Regions from separate parts of the Streptomyces sp. 2114.4 genome, predicted to be linked through region 3. Evidence: riboswitches for the same ligand, from Rfam matches in the RefSeq annotation. Region 3 holds a riboswitch; each other region holds the start of a gene.
The links. Region 3 has a riboswitch for cobalamin ahead of metE (5-methyltetrahydropteroyltriglutamate--homocysteine S-methyltransferase). Riboswitches for the same ligand answer to the same signal wherever they lie in the genome.
Positions count from the first base shown of each region.

Region 1: linked by a shared signal. The riboswitch ahead of CFW40_RS07710 (cobalamin biosynthesis protein) and the one ahead of metE (5-methyltetrahydropteroyltriglutamate--homocysteine S-methyltransferase) in region 3 are both predicted to bind cobalamin.
Region 2: linked by a shared signal. The riboswitch ahead of CFW40_RS03270 (CbtB-domain containing protein) and the one ahead of metE (5-methyltetrahydropteroyltriglutamate--homocysteine S-methyltransferase) in region 3 are both predicted to bind cobalamin.

Region 1 is NZ_FYEY01000001.1:1,761,512-1,765,425, reverse strand. Features, by position in the region: gene CFW40_RS07710 (cobalamin biosynthesis protein) at 1-1,031, opposite strand, end outside; cobalamin riboswitch at 1,163-1,314, opposite strand; gene CFW40_RS07705 (hypothetical protein) at 1,520-1,963, shown strand; gene CFW40_RS07700 (VWA domain-containing protein) at 1,969-3,914, shown strand, end outside.
Region 2 is NZ_FYEY01000001.1:779,083-782,996, reverse strand. Features, by position in the region: gene CFW40_RS03275 (CbtA family protein) at 49-798, opposite strand; gene CFW40_RS03270 (CbtB-domain containing protein) at 814-1,032, opposite strand; cobalamin riboswitch at 1,076-1,241, opposite strand; gene CFW40_RS03265 (histidine phosphatase family protein) at 1,342-1,914, shown strand; gene CFW40_RS03260 (SPW repeat protein) at 2,051-2,491, shown strand; gene CFW40_RS03255 (alkyl/aryl-sulfatase) at 2,684-3,914, shown strand, end outside.
Region 3 is NZ_FYEY01000001.1:6,359,352-6,363,265, forward strand. Features, by position in the region: gene metE (5-methyltetrahydropteroyltriglutamate--homocysteine S-methyltransferase) at 1-1,887, opposite strand, end outside; cobalamin riboswitch at 2,059-2,246, opposite strand; gene CFW40_RS27995 (aldo/keto reductase) at 2,496-3,554, shown strand; gene CFW40_RS28000 (hypothetical protein) at 3,756-3,914, shown strand, end outside.

The sequences.
Region 1 (3,914 bases), 4.6 Mb from region 3:
GTACGCGCCAGTGCCCGCACGGTCCTGCGCGATACCGCACCCGCGGCCGGGCGGACGGCACTCCCCGGGGCCCGCCGCAGCGCCCCGGCCGCCAGCCGCGCCGCCACCGTCGTCGCCAGCGCCAGGACGCTCACCCGGCGCGAGAGCCGCACCGCCCGTTCGATGTCGGGCACCGCGACCGGCGGCGCCCCGCCGTTGAGCTGCGGCCGGTGCTCCACCCGCCCGCCGTAGGCCAGCGTGCCGCCCAGCCGGACGCCCAGCGCGCCCGCGAACGACGCCTCCACCGGGCCCGCGTTGGGGCTCGGATGGGCGCCGCCGTCCGCCCGCCAGGCCCGCAGCGCACCGCGCCGGTCGGGGCCCGCGAGCACGGTCAGGGCGGCGGTCAGCCGGGAGCCGGGCCAGCCGGCGAGGTCGTCGAGCCGGGCCGAGGCCCAGCCGAAGCGGCGGTGGCGCGGCGACTTGTGCCCCACCATCGCGTCCAGGGTGTTCACCGCCCGGAACGCCACCAGACCGGGCACCCCGCCCAGCGCGCCCCACACCAGGGCGCCGACCACGGCGTCCGAGGTGTTCTCGGCGACCGACTCCACCACCGCGCGGGCCATCTGGGGCCCGTCCAGGGCCTGCGGATCGCGGCCGCACAGATGCGGCAGCCGCTCCCGCGCCACGTCCAGGTCACCCGCCGTCAGCGCACCGCCGACGGCCCGGGCCTCCCGGCCGAGCGACGTGCCGCCCAGCACCGCCCAGACCGTCGCCGCGGTCAGCGCGATCCGGGCGCCGTCGCGCAGGGGAGCGGGGGCGGCGGCCCGTACGGCGCGCTGCAGCAGCGCGGCCCCGGCGGCGGCACCGCCCGCGCACAGCACGGCGTGCGCCGCCCCGTATCCGCGGTGATCGCGCCACAGCCGGCGTTCGACGGCGCTCGCGGCCCGTCCGAAGGCGGCCACCGGATGGCCGCGCCGCGGGTCCGCCGCGATCAGATCGCCGAGAAAGCCGAGGGCCGCGCCGCACGCATATCCCGCGTGTTCGCCGCGCACCGGTCAGACCGCCGCTGCGGCGTGTCCAACGGGCCCTGTGGCGGCGGGCAGTGAAGATCTCGAAGGGCGGCCGGGCATGGCGGTGTGTCCTCACTCAGGGTCCGCGCCCTGGCTCGACGTGACGGCGACAAGAGTCTCCTGGCTCCCGGATCGGCGAGTCCTCCGGCCTTCCAGTCCCTGCGTACGTCATCGGACGTACGCGAGGCGGACCGTGGCCTTCGCTGGAGGAACGCTCCCCGGTGACAGTGGCGGGACCGCGCCGGATTCGCACCGGACTTCCTCAGCTGTCGCCGAATGGCTCCGGCAGTCCACCACGCCCCGCGATGCCCGTCAACTCGCCCTTGACCTGCAACGCTGCCCCGTGGCACGCGCTGTGGTGCACGCCACAGCGTGGCAGGAAGGTCACAGACGGTTGCCCGGGCCCCTGATCTCACGTCACTATCTGGTGGTGCACGGTGGCGACGGTGCCGCCGGAAGGGGGCCGGGGGATGCCGCAGAGCGCTGACCGCCACGAGATCCGCCTCAGGATCACGGGCACCAACAATCCGGACCAGGACCTCGAAGACCTCAGGGCCTGGCTGGAGCGAGAGCCGTGGCTGGACCGGCACGGCCACGACTGGCTGCTCCGGCCGCGGCCGGCGGACGAGAGCGACGACGGCCCCGGTGACATGGCCGCCGGCCTCGACGAGCTGATCCTGGTCATCATCGGCGCCGTCACCGGCGAGATCACCAAAAGTCTCACCATCGCCCTGCAGGAGTGGCTGCGCCGGCGCCGGGAGGAACGCGACACCGGCGAGCGGCCCGCCGTCGCGGTCGGGGCCGGTGACGGGGACCTGCACGAGCTCGGCGACACGGGCCCGGCCACCGCGGCCCCCGAACACCCCGATCCCGGCAGCCCGGCGGACGGGAGCGGCAGCACCCCCGGGGACTGAGCCGGATGTCCGAATACGACGCACGGGGCAAGGTCAACCGGGCGCTGCTGATCAGCGTCGACGACTACCGCACGCTGCGCCCGCTGCCCGCGGTGAAGGACAACGTCCACAAGCTGGAGCAGGCCCTGCTCGCCCCCGGCACCGATCTGTTCACCAAGGGCGAGGTCGTCACCTGCCGGCCCCAGGAGCCCTGGGAGGTGGAACAGGCGCTGGACACCGTCGTCCAGGAGGCGCGCGGGCTGCTGCTGGTGTACTTCTCCGGCCACGGCCGGGTGGGCAGCGACGGCGGCAATCTGCACCTCATGGTCGGCGCCTCGGAACGGCGGCACAAGACCGTCTCCTGGCAGGACACCGTGCTGTCCTATCTGGACAACGCACGGGCCGACCGCATCGTGATCGTCCTGGAGTGCTGTTACGCCGGCAACGCGAGCGAGGCCTTTTACTCCTGCCGCAACCCGACCTCGCTGCTGATGGCCGCGCAGCCCAACCGCCGGATCTTCAGCGGCGAGGAACCCACCGGGGGCAGCGTCTTCAACCGTGCCCTGGTCCAGATCCTGGAACAGGGCATCCCCGGCAAACAGTTCGTCACCTTCGAGGACCTGGTCCAGGCGCTGCGGGAACAACTGGCCGGTGAACGGACCCCGATGGGCGACGTCTGGGAGCCGCGCTCGGCGAAGCAGAACACCGTCGACGACGTCATCCTGTCCTTCGCCACCCCCGAGGCCCGCCCGCCGACCCCGCTGCGGATCCGCTTACGCCGCCGGCTGAAGTCGTCCTTCCGGCGCTGGACCGGACTCCTGCTGATCCTGGCGATCATCTTCGTACCGGCCGTCACCGGCGTCGTCCTGCTCCAGCTCCCGAACGACCAGGCGCCCTGCCCGCCCGCCCTCGAACTGCGGCTGCTCACCGCCCCCGAGGCCGAACCCGCGCTGCGCCAGGCCGCCTTCGACTACGAGCTGTCCGAGACCAACACCCGGCCCCTGACCGGCGAGGGCAACCTCCCCGACGGCTGCCGGCGGGCCCAGATCACCGTCTACTCCGCCGCCCGGGACCAGGTCGACCAGGGCTTCGCCGCCGCCGGACGCTGGCAGGGCGAGGCCCTGGGGACCGGGCAGGCCCGGCCGGCCGACAAGGGCCTCGACCCGCTCAACCGGCCCGGACCCCAGCCCGACATCTGGATCCCCGAGTCCACCGCCGACTACTACGAGGCCCGCCGCGGTATGCCCGCCACGGCCTCCCCGGCGACCCTCCACTACAGCGCCCCCGTCGCCTACACCCCGCTGGTCGTCGGCATCCCGGAGAGCCGGCGGCTGGTCGACGTCGACCCGGCCGACGCCTCCTGGCCGGATCTGCTCACCCAGACCGACGGCAGCCACCACGACCTCTCACTCCTGCGGCCCAGCCCGGTGCTGTCCGGCACCGGGCTGCTGCACACCCTCGGCCTCTACCTCGCCCACGACGGCCCGGACGGCACCTCGACGGGAGCGCCCGACCTCACCCTCGCCCGGCAGGCCGAGGAGCGGCTGTCCGCCCCGGGCAGTCAGTACGCGGGCAGCACCGAGCTGCTGTGTTCGCTGCGGCCCGACACCGGCACCGACGCCGCCGGCTCCGTCGACCGCGCGAAGTCCGCGCCCCTGGTGTCGGAGAAGTCCCTCGCCGACTACAACCTCGGCCACGCCATCGGCAGTTGCCCGGCCCGCCCGTCCGCGCTCCCGTACCGCAACCGCTACCTCGCCTACTACCCCCGAAACGTCCCCGCGCTCGACCACCCCCTGGTCCGCGTCGACTGGCAGGGCGCCACGGACGCCACCGTGCGGCAGGCCGCCGTGGCGAGCTTCGCCACCTGGCTGCGCGCCCCCGACGGCGGGCAGCGCACCCTCACCGCGCAGGGCTACCGCGGGGTGCGGGAGGCGAGCCCGCCACCGGGCTCACCGCTGCGGGACAGCCGCGC
Region 2 (3,914 bases), 5.6 Mb from region 3:
AGGGCCCGCGACGTCCGGCGTCGCGGGCCCTTCCTCGGTAGCGCCGGATCAGGAGACGGCGGGTGCCGCCTTGGCCGCGGTGGCCTGGGACCGGGTCGGCACGACCCGCTCCGCGAGGTGGCCGAAGACCAGCCCGAAGGCGGTCCACAGCACCAGTTGAATGGTGATCGCCGACAGCCGGAACTGCCAGAGCAGCGTGGCCGAGAAGTCGTGCGGCACCTCGTTGACGGCCGGCAGGAACGCATAGGCGAGGCCGATGGCGACCACGAAGGCGGCGCCGGCCGCGACCGCCGCGTACCAGTTGCCCAGCTTCGGAGCCAGCCGCCGGCCGAGGATCGTGGCGGCGACGGCCAGCAGGATGCCGAGCAGCATCATCAGGAAGTACAGGGCGGTGCGTTTGCCGATCGTGTCGGGGTCACCGACGGACGGCGGATTGGCCGGGTACTTCAGGAACGGGACGAGGTAGACGGCCAGCAGCGCCGCGCCGGAGAGCAGCGCGGCCGTGGCGCGGGCACCGAACCTGCCGATCCGCCCGAGGGCGAAGCAGAAGGCGAGTGCGGCGATGCCGCCCAGCGCCACGCCGTAGACCAGCACGCCGGTGGCCAGGCCCGCCGTGGACTGCACACCGCGGCTGACGACCTCCATCTCGTGTTCGTGGCTGTGTGCTTCCTCGAACGCGATGGCGGCGTCCACCTGCGGTTCGCCCAGCAGATAGGCGACGACGAGGGCCAGGGCACCGGCGGCCAGACCGGCAAGCATCCCGCGCACCAGGAGGTTTCTGATGGTGACGGAGTTCATGGATGCGCCGTCCGATCAGTGGCAGGGGAAGCCGAGGAGGTGGCGCCCGTCGTGGACCCACTCGTGGACCTCCGTGCCGGAGAGCAGTGAGGTGGCGCCCTGCTCCGCGCCGATGAAGTACAGCAGAACGAGCATCAGGACGCCGAAGAACAGCGCCCAGGGGGCAATGGCTTTGAGGGGGAGCGGGGCCGGGGTGACGGCGCCGGTGGCCGGGGGTGCGATGGTCTGGGCCATGGCGGAACCTCCTGTGCGGGGAACTCGCGTCCCTGTTCGTGGGAGTGCGTAACGACATGCCGGGTCTGGCTCGCCCGGTTCCGGCCCTGCTGGGCTGGAAAAAACCGGACATACAGTGGCGCGACCGCGCCGGGATCCCACCGGCTTCCGTCATGTCGTCGTCAATATCATCGGGAACGTACCGCGAACCCGACCCCGGGCCAAGACCGCGGAGGGGGCGGAGTGGTGCAGGGCGCGGCGCGTGGGCCGGGCAACTCCCTTGTGCGGGTACGGCGTTGCCGGTGCCGGTGAACAACGAAAGAAGAGGTCATGACAACTCGGGTGATGTTGGTCTCACCGGCCGCGGGCGACGCCCAGCGCGAGGTGCGCTTCGACGACGACGGCCCGCTGAGCGAGGCCGGGCTGCGCCGTGTCCGGGAGGCGGCCGGAGCGCTGCCGAATGCCGGCCGGACCGTTGTCTCGCCCTCCGCCCGGTGCCGGAGCACGGCCGCGGAACTCGGTCTTCCGGTCCGTCCCGCGCCGGAGCTGGCGGGCTGTGCGATGGGCACCTGGCGCGGCCGCACCCTGGCGGAGGTCGCCGACGCCGAACCGCTCGCGGTGTCCGCCTGGCTGTCGGACCCGGACTTCGCGGGGCACGGCGGGGAGTCGCTGCGGCAGCTCTGCGACCGGGTCGGGGCCTGGCTCACGCGGATGGCGCCGGCCGCGGGCCGGGTGCTGGCCGTGGTCGAGCCGGATGTCGTCCGCGCGGCGGTGGTCCGCGCGCTCGGGGTTCCCGTGGAGGCGTTCTGGCGGCTGGATGTGCCGCCGCTGACCGTGACCGAGCTGAGCGGCCGCGGCGGGCGCTGGAATCTGGGTCTGGGGCGGGCGCCGGACCGCAGGTGACGGCGATACGGCCATTGTCCGGCAAAATTCGCTTGCCACTTCATCTACACATAAAGGCGACATAAGCGCAGAATTAAAAGTGCGAGGCCCGATGCCACGCGGAACGGCCAGACCGCGAGTGAAGGAGGCGAGTCGCATGGCCGACGTCTCACACCACAGGGGAGATCTCGCAGGTCACCCCGATGCTTCTGAGATGCAGGCTCGGTACGAGCGGGTGCTCGGCGGGCGTGACGTGGTACTCGTCGACGGGCCGGTGTTGCTGGTCGGTCTGTACTGCGCCGTCTCGCCCTGGATCCTCCACTTCACCGCCGCACAGCCGGCGCTCGTGACGCACAACCTCATCCTCGGTATCGCGATCGCCCTCCTGGCAGTCGGCTTCACCGTCACCCCGGAGCGGATGTACGGCCTGAGCGGCGCGATGTGCGCGATCGGTGTATGGATGATCATCTCGCCCTGGATCGTGGGCAGCAGCCCGGACGCCGGTGTCATCTGGAACAACGTCGTCATCGGTGCCCTGACGTTCCTGCTGGGTGCCATGTGTGTCGCCGCGGCGTCGAAGAGCCGTCGCGGCACGTGACGCGCCCTCCCCGAGGGCAGGCGCCAGCCGTCGGCCGCAGGCCCCTCACGGGGGGGTGGGCCGGTCGGCGGCCGGCCGCTGCGCACCCCGCCGGGAAGCGATCTCTGCACACATGCGATAACCCGGCAAATTCGGTTAAATCGGTTGCATGGGTCCGCCGAATGTGGCCCGCCTCCCCGGAGGGAGCGTTCCGTGACCGCTGCGCCCGTGGATGACCACCAGGACTTCGCCGACGCCGACCGTGGCTTCATCGCCGCGCTCGACCCGCCCCAGGTCACCGCGGGCGACGGCACGGTGATCTGGGACGCCGAGGCCTACGGGTTCCTGGCCGGGAACTGCCCCGAGACCGCACACGAGAGCCTGTGGCGGCAGGGCCGGCTGGTGTGCCGGCAGGGCCTCTACGAGGTCACCGACGGCATCTACCAGGCCCGCGGCCTGGACCTGTCCAACATGACGCTGGTCGAGGGCGACCACGGTGTCGTCGTCATCGATCCGCTGGTCTCCGCCGAGACCGCCGCCGCGGCCCTGGAGCTCTACCGCAAATACCGCGGCGACCGGCCGGTCACCGGTCTGATCTACACCCACTCACACGGCGAGCACTTCGGCGGCGGACGGGGCGTCCTGCCGCACGACCACCACCCCGTCCCGGTCCTCGCGCCGGCCGGCTTCCTCCGGCACGCGGTCCGCGAGGACGCCTACGCGGGGACCGCCCTGACCCGCCGCTCCGTCTACATGTACGGAACACAGCTGCCCAAGGGCCCCGAGGGCCAGATCGGCTGCGGTCTGGGCACCGCCCGCTCCACCGGCACCATGACGTTCATCCCGCCGACCGTGGACATCACCCGCACCGGCCAGGAGGAGATCGTCGACGGCGTACGCATCGTCTTCCAGCTCACTCCGGACACCGAAGCACCCGCCGAGATGAACTTCTGCCTTCCGGCGCACGAGGCGCTGTGCCTGGCCGAGAACGCCACCCACACCCTGCACACCGTCCTGCCGCTGCGGGGCGGCGCCGTCCGTGACGCCCGGGCCTGGTCCCGCTACCTGGGCGAGGCGCTGGCCCTCTTCGGCGACGAGGCGGAGGTCGCCTTCGCCTCCCACCACTGGCCCACCTGGGGCAAGGACCGTGTCAAGACCCTGCTGGCCCACCAGCGTGACCTGTACGCCTATCTGCACGACCAGACGGTGCGGCTGCTCAACGAAGGGCTCACCGGCGCCGAGATCGCCGAGGAGCTACGGCTGCCGCCGGCCCTGGAGGAGGACTGGTCCCTGCACGGCTACTACGGAGCGATCGGCCACAACGTCAAGGCGATCTACCAGCGCTACCTGGGCTGGTTCGACGGCAACCCCGCCCACCTGTGGGAACACCCGCCGGCCGAGCAGTCCAGACGCTATGTCGAGACCATGGGCGGCGTCGAGGCCA
Region 3 (3,914 bases):
ATGGCCGGCGGCGCGCAGGGGCAGAGTTTCGCGCAGCGCGGGCTCGTCGACCTGGATGACCGACGTCCCCGCCGCCTCCAGGTCACGCACCTCGTCGCGCAGGGCGAGGGCCACCTGCCGGGCGGTCTCGCCCAGCGGCTGGTCGTCGCGGACGAAGGACCAGGCGAGCATGGTGACCGGACCGGTGAGCATGCCCTTGACGGGCCGGTCGGTGAGTGACCGGGCGTAAGCCGTCCAGCGGACCGTCATCGGCTCGGGCCGGGAGATGTCCCCGGCCAGGACCGGCGGGCGGACGTAGCGGGTGCCGTAGGACTGCACCCAGCCGTGCCGGGTGGCGAGGTAGCCGGTGAGCTGTTCGGCGAAGTACTGCACCATGTCGTTGCGCTCCGGCTCACCGTGCACCAGCACGTCGAGGCCGGCCTTCTCCTGGAAGGCCAGAACATCGCGGATCTCGGCCGCGATGCGCTCCTCGTAGCCCGCGGCGGTGATCCGCCCGGCCCGCAGGTCGGCGCGGGCGGTGCGCAGTTCGGCGGTCTGCGGGAACGAGCCGATGGTGGTGGTCGGCAGCAGCGGCAGCCCGAGGTGGGCGCGCTGGGCAGCGGTCCGCTCGGCGTACGGCTGCGAACGGCGGCCGTCGGCGTCGGTGACGGCCGCGGCGCGGGCGCGCACGGCCGGGTCGTGGGTGAGGGCGGAATGCCTACGGGAGGCCAGGTCGGCGCGGTTGGCGGCGAGTTCGGCGGCGATGGCGCCGGTGCCCCGCGCCAGACCGCGCGCCAGCGTCACGACCTCCGTGGTCTTCTGCCGGGCGAAGGCCAGCCAGCGGGCGATCTGCGGGTCGATATCGCGCTCGGCGGCGGCGTCCAGCGGGACGTGCAGCAGGGAGCAGGAGGTCGACACATCGACCCGCGCGGCCAGGCCGAGGAGCGTGCCCACCGTGGCCAGCGACTTCTCGAAGTCGTTGATCCACACATTGCGGCCGTCGACGACACCGGCGACCAGCCGCTTGCCGGGCAGTCCGCCGACCGCCGCCAGCTCCCCGAGGTTGCCGGCCGCGGCTCCGGTGAAGTCCAGCGCCAGCCCCTCGACGGGCGCCTTCGCCAGCACCGGCAGCGCCTCGCCCAGCCGGTCGAAGTACGAGGCGACCAGCAGCTGGGGGCGGTCGACGAGGGCGCCGAGGTCGCGATAGGCGCGGGCGGTGGCGTTCAGCACGGCGGGGGAGCGGTCCTGCACCAGCGCCGGCTCGTCCAGCTGCACCCAGTTGGCGCCCGCCGCCCGCAGATCGGCAAGGACCTCGGCGTAGACGGGAAGCAGCCGGTCGAGCAGCGTCAGCGGATCAAAACCGGCCGCCACACCGGGCGCGGGCTTGGCCAGCAGCAGATAGGTGACCGGCCCGACGAGGACCGGGCGGGCGGCCAGACCGAGACCCAGCGCCTCGGTCAGCTCGGCGACCTGCTTGGCGGAGTCCGCGGCGAAGACCGTGTCCGGCCCCAACTCCGGTACCAGGTAGTGGTAGTTGGTGTTGAACCACTTGGTCATCTCCAGCGGCGCCACGTCCTGTGTGCCGCGGGCCATCGCGAAGTAGCCGTCGAGGGCGTCGGCGGCGACGGCGGCGCGGTGGCGGTCCGGGACGGCGCCGACCATGACGCTGGTGTCCAGTACATGGTCGTAGTACGAGAAGTCGCCGGTCGGCACGTCGTGGACACCGGCCTCGGCGAGCTGCCGCCAATTGCCGCGGCGCAGTTCGGCGGCGGTGGCGCGCAGGGCGTCGGCGCCGACGCGGCCCTTCCAGTAGCCCTCGATGGCCCTCTTCAGTTCACGGTTCGGCCCCTGACGGGGGTAGCCGTGCACGGTGGCGCGTGCTGCCGCGGCTGCGGATGTGCTGGTCACGGAACTCTCCTTCGCGAGTTTGTCTCCATGGACCACGGGACGGGTCGAGGACGCGAAGGAACGGCGATCCGGACGGGCCCCGGCGCCAACAAGCCGGACGTACCCGTCTGATGTCCGCCGACCCGCCCTCGAGGTCACCGAGATCTCCCCGCGCACCGGTCGCGCGGGGGCACTGGCAGGTCTTCGGACTCGCGGGCACATCCACCAAGGGCGGACATCTACTGGCCGTCGCTTCCCAGACCCGGCCGGGCCCAGTGCGTATGACGGCGGTCGTTCCCACTCACCGCTGCGGGGCAGTCCCGGACTTCCACCGGGTTCCCTCTTACGACGCGCCTGCCTGGCGGACAGGGCGAACCAGTTGCCCGGCCCACCCTAGGGCATGGGTCCCCGGGGGGTGTCTCCGTAGGGGATGTTCCCCAGGGCATGGCTCCGTAGGGGGTGTTCCCCTGGGGACGTCTCCCCAGGGCATACCCCAACGCCCGCCCGGTCCGCGCCACCGAAGAGGCCAAAACCGGACCCCGACGCCCGGCCGCGCCTTGCGTTGGAGGGCGCTCCAGCTCCTAGCGTGAACGCACTACCGGAGAGCTGCGCTGATCGAAGGGAACCACGTGCGCTACACACTGTTCGGCAGGACCGGCCTGCGGGTGAGCGAGCTGAGCCTGGGTGCGATGACCATCGGCGAGGACTGGGGCTGGGGCGCGGCCAAGGACACCAGCCGCCGGATCCTGGACGCCTACGCCGAGGCCGGCGGCAACTTCGTCGACACCGCCAACAACTACACCGACGGTGCCTCGGAGCGGATCCTGGGGGAACTGCTCGAAGGCCGCCGGGACCGCTTCGTGCTGGCGAGCAAATACACCTGCGCGACCCGCAAGGGCGATGTGAACGCGGCGGGCAACCACCGCAAGAACCTGGTCCGGTCGGTGGAGGAGAGCCTGGAGCGGCTGCGCACCGACCATCTCGATGTGCTGTGGGTGCACGCACGGGACAACTTCACGCCCGTGGAGGAGGTGATGCGGGCGCTCGACGACCTGGTGCGCTCGGGAAAGGTGCTCTACCTCGGCGTCTCCGACTGGCCCGCCTGGGAGATCGCGCAGGCGAACACCCTCGCCGAGCTGCGCGGCTGGACCGCGTTCGCCGGCTCGCAGCTGCGCTACAACCTGCTGGAGCGGACGCCGGAGCGCGAACTGCTGCCGCAGGCCCGCGCCTTCGACCTGGCCGTACTGGCCTGGGCGCCGCTCGCGGCCGGCCGGCTCACCGGTAAGTACCGCCGCGGGGAGAAGGGCCGGCTGAATGTCGTCGGCGAGGCGGACCGGTCGGACCACCACACCGAGGAGACCGTCACCGCGGTGCTGGAGATCGCCGAGCAGGGCGGCTGGAGCCCGGCGCAGGTGGCGCTGGCGTGGCTGCGCGGCCGGCCCGGCAACATCATCCCGATCATCGCCGCCACCAAGGAGAGCCAGCTGCTCGACAACCTCGCCGCGGTGGATGTCACGCTGGACGCCGACGCGCAGGCGCGGCTCGACCGGTGCAGCGCGGTACCGCTGGGCTTCCCGCACGACTTCCTGCGGGAGCCGGGCATCACCGAGAACGTCTACGGCGACCGCTGGGCCGAGATCGACGACCGGCGCTCCACCTACCGCCGTACGACGAGCGAGATCCGCTGACTGGCGCTGCCACTGCCTCCGCTCGGCCGCCCGGTACACCGAACGCCGCCGCCCGGATGGCCGGGCGGCGGCGTCTGCGGTCTATTGAGGTGTGTGCGGCCCGACGGGACCGGGCCCGCCGGACCGAAGGCCCAGCGGGAGACCCCCGCTCACCGTCCGCTGCTTCGGCTACGGCCGCCCACCGAGAGGCTTGGAGAAGCCGTGGCACCAGAGCGCTCCGTACCGCACCGCGGGCGGCGGCCCGGCCGCGGACGGGCCGCCGCCCGCGGTGCCGCACGGCTGCTGGCGGCGGCCGGCCTGGCACTGGACACCTACGTCCACGCCCGGCTCGCCGGCCGCTACGACGGGGTCACGGCGACC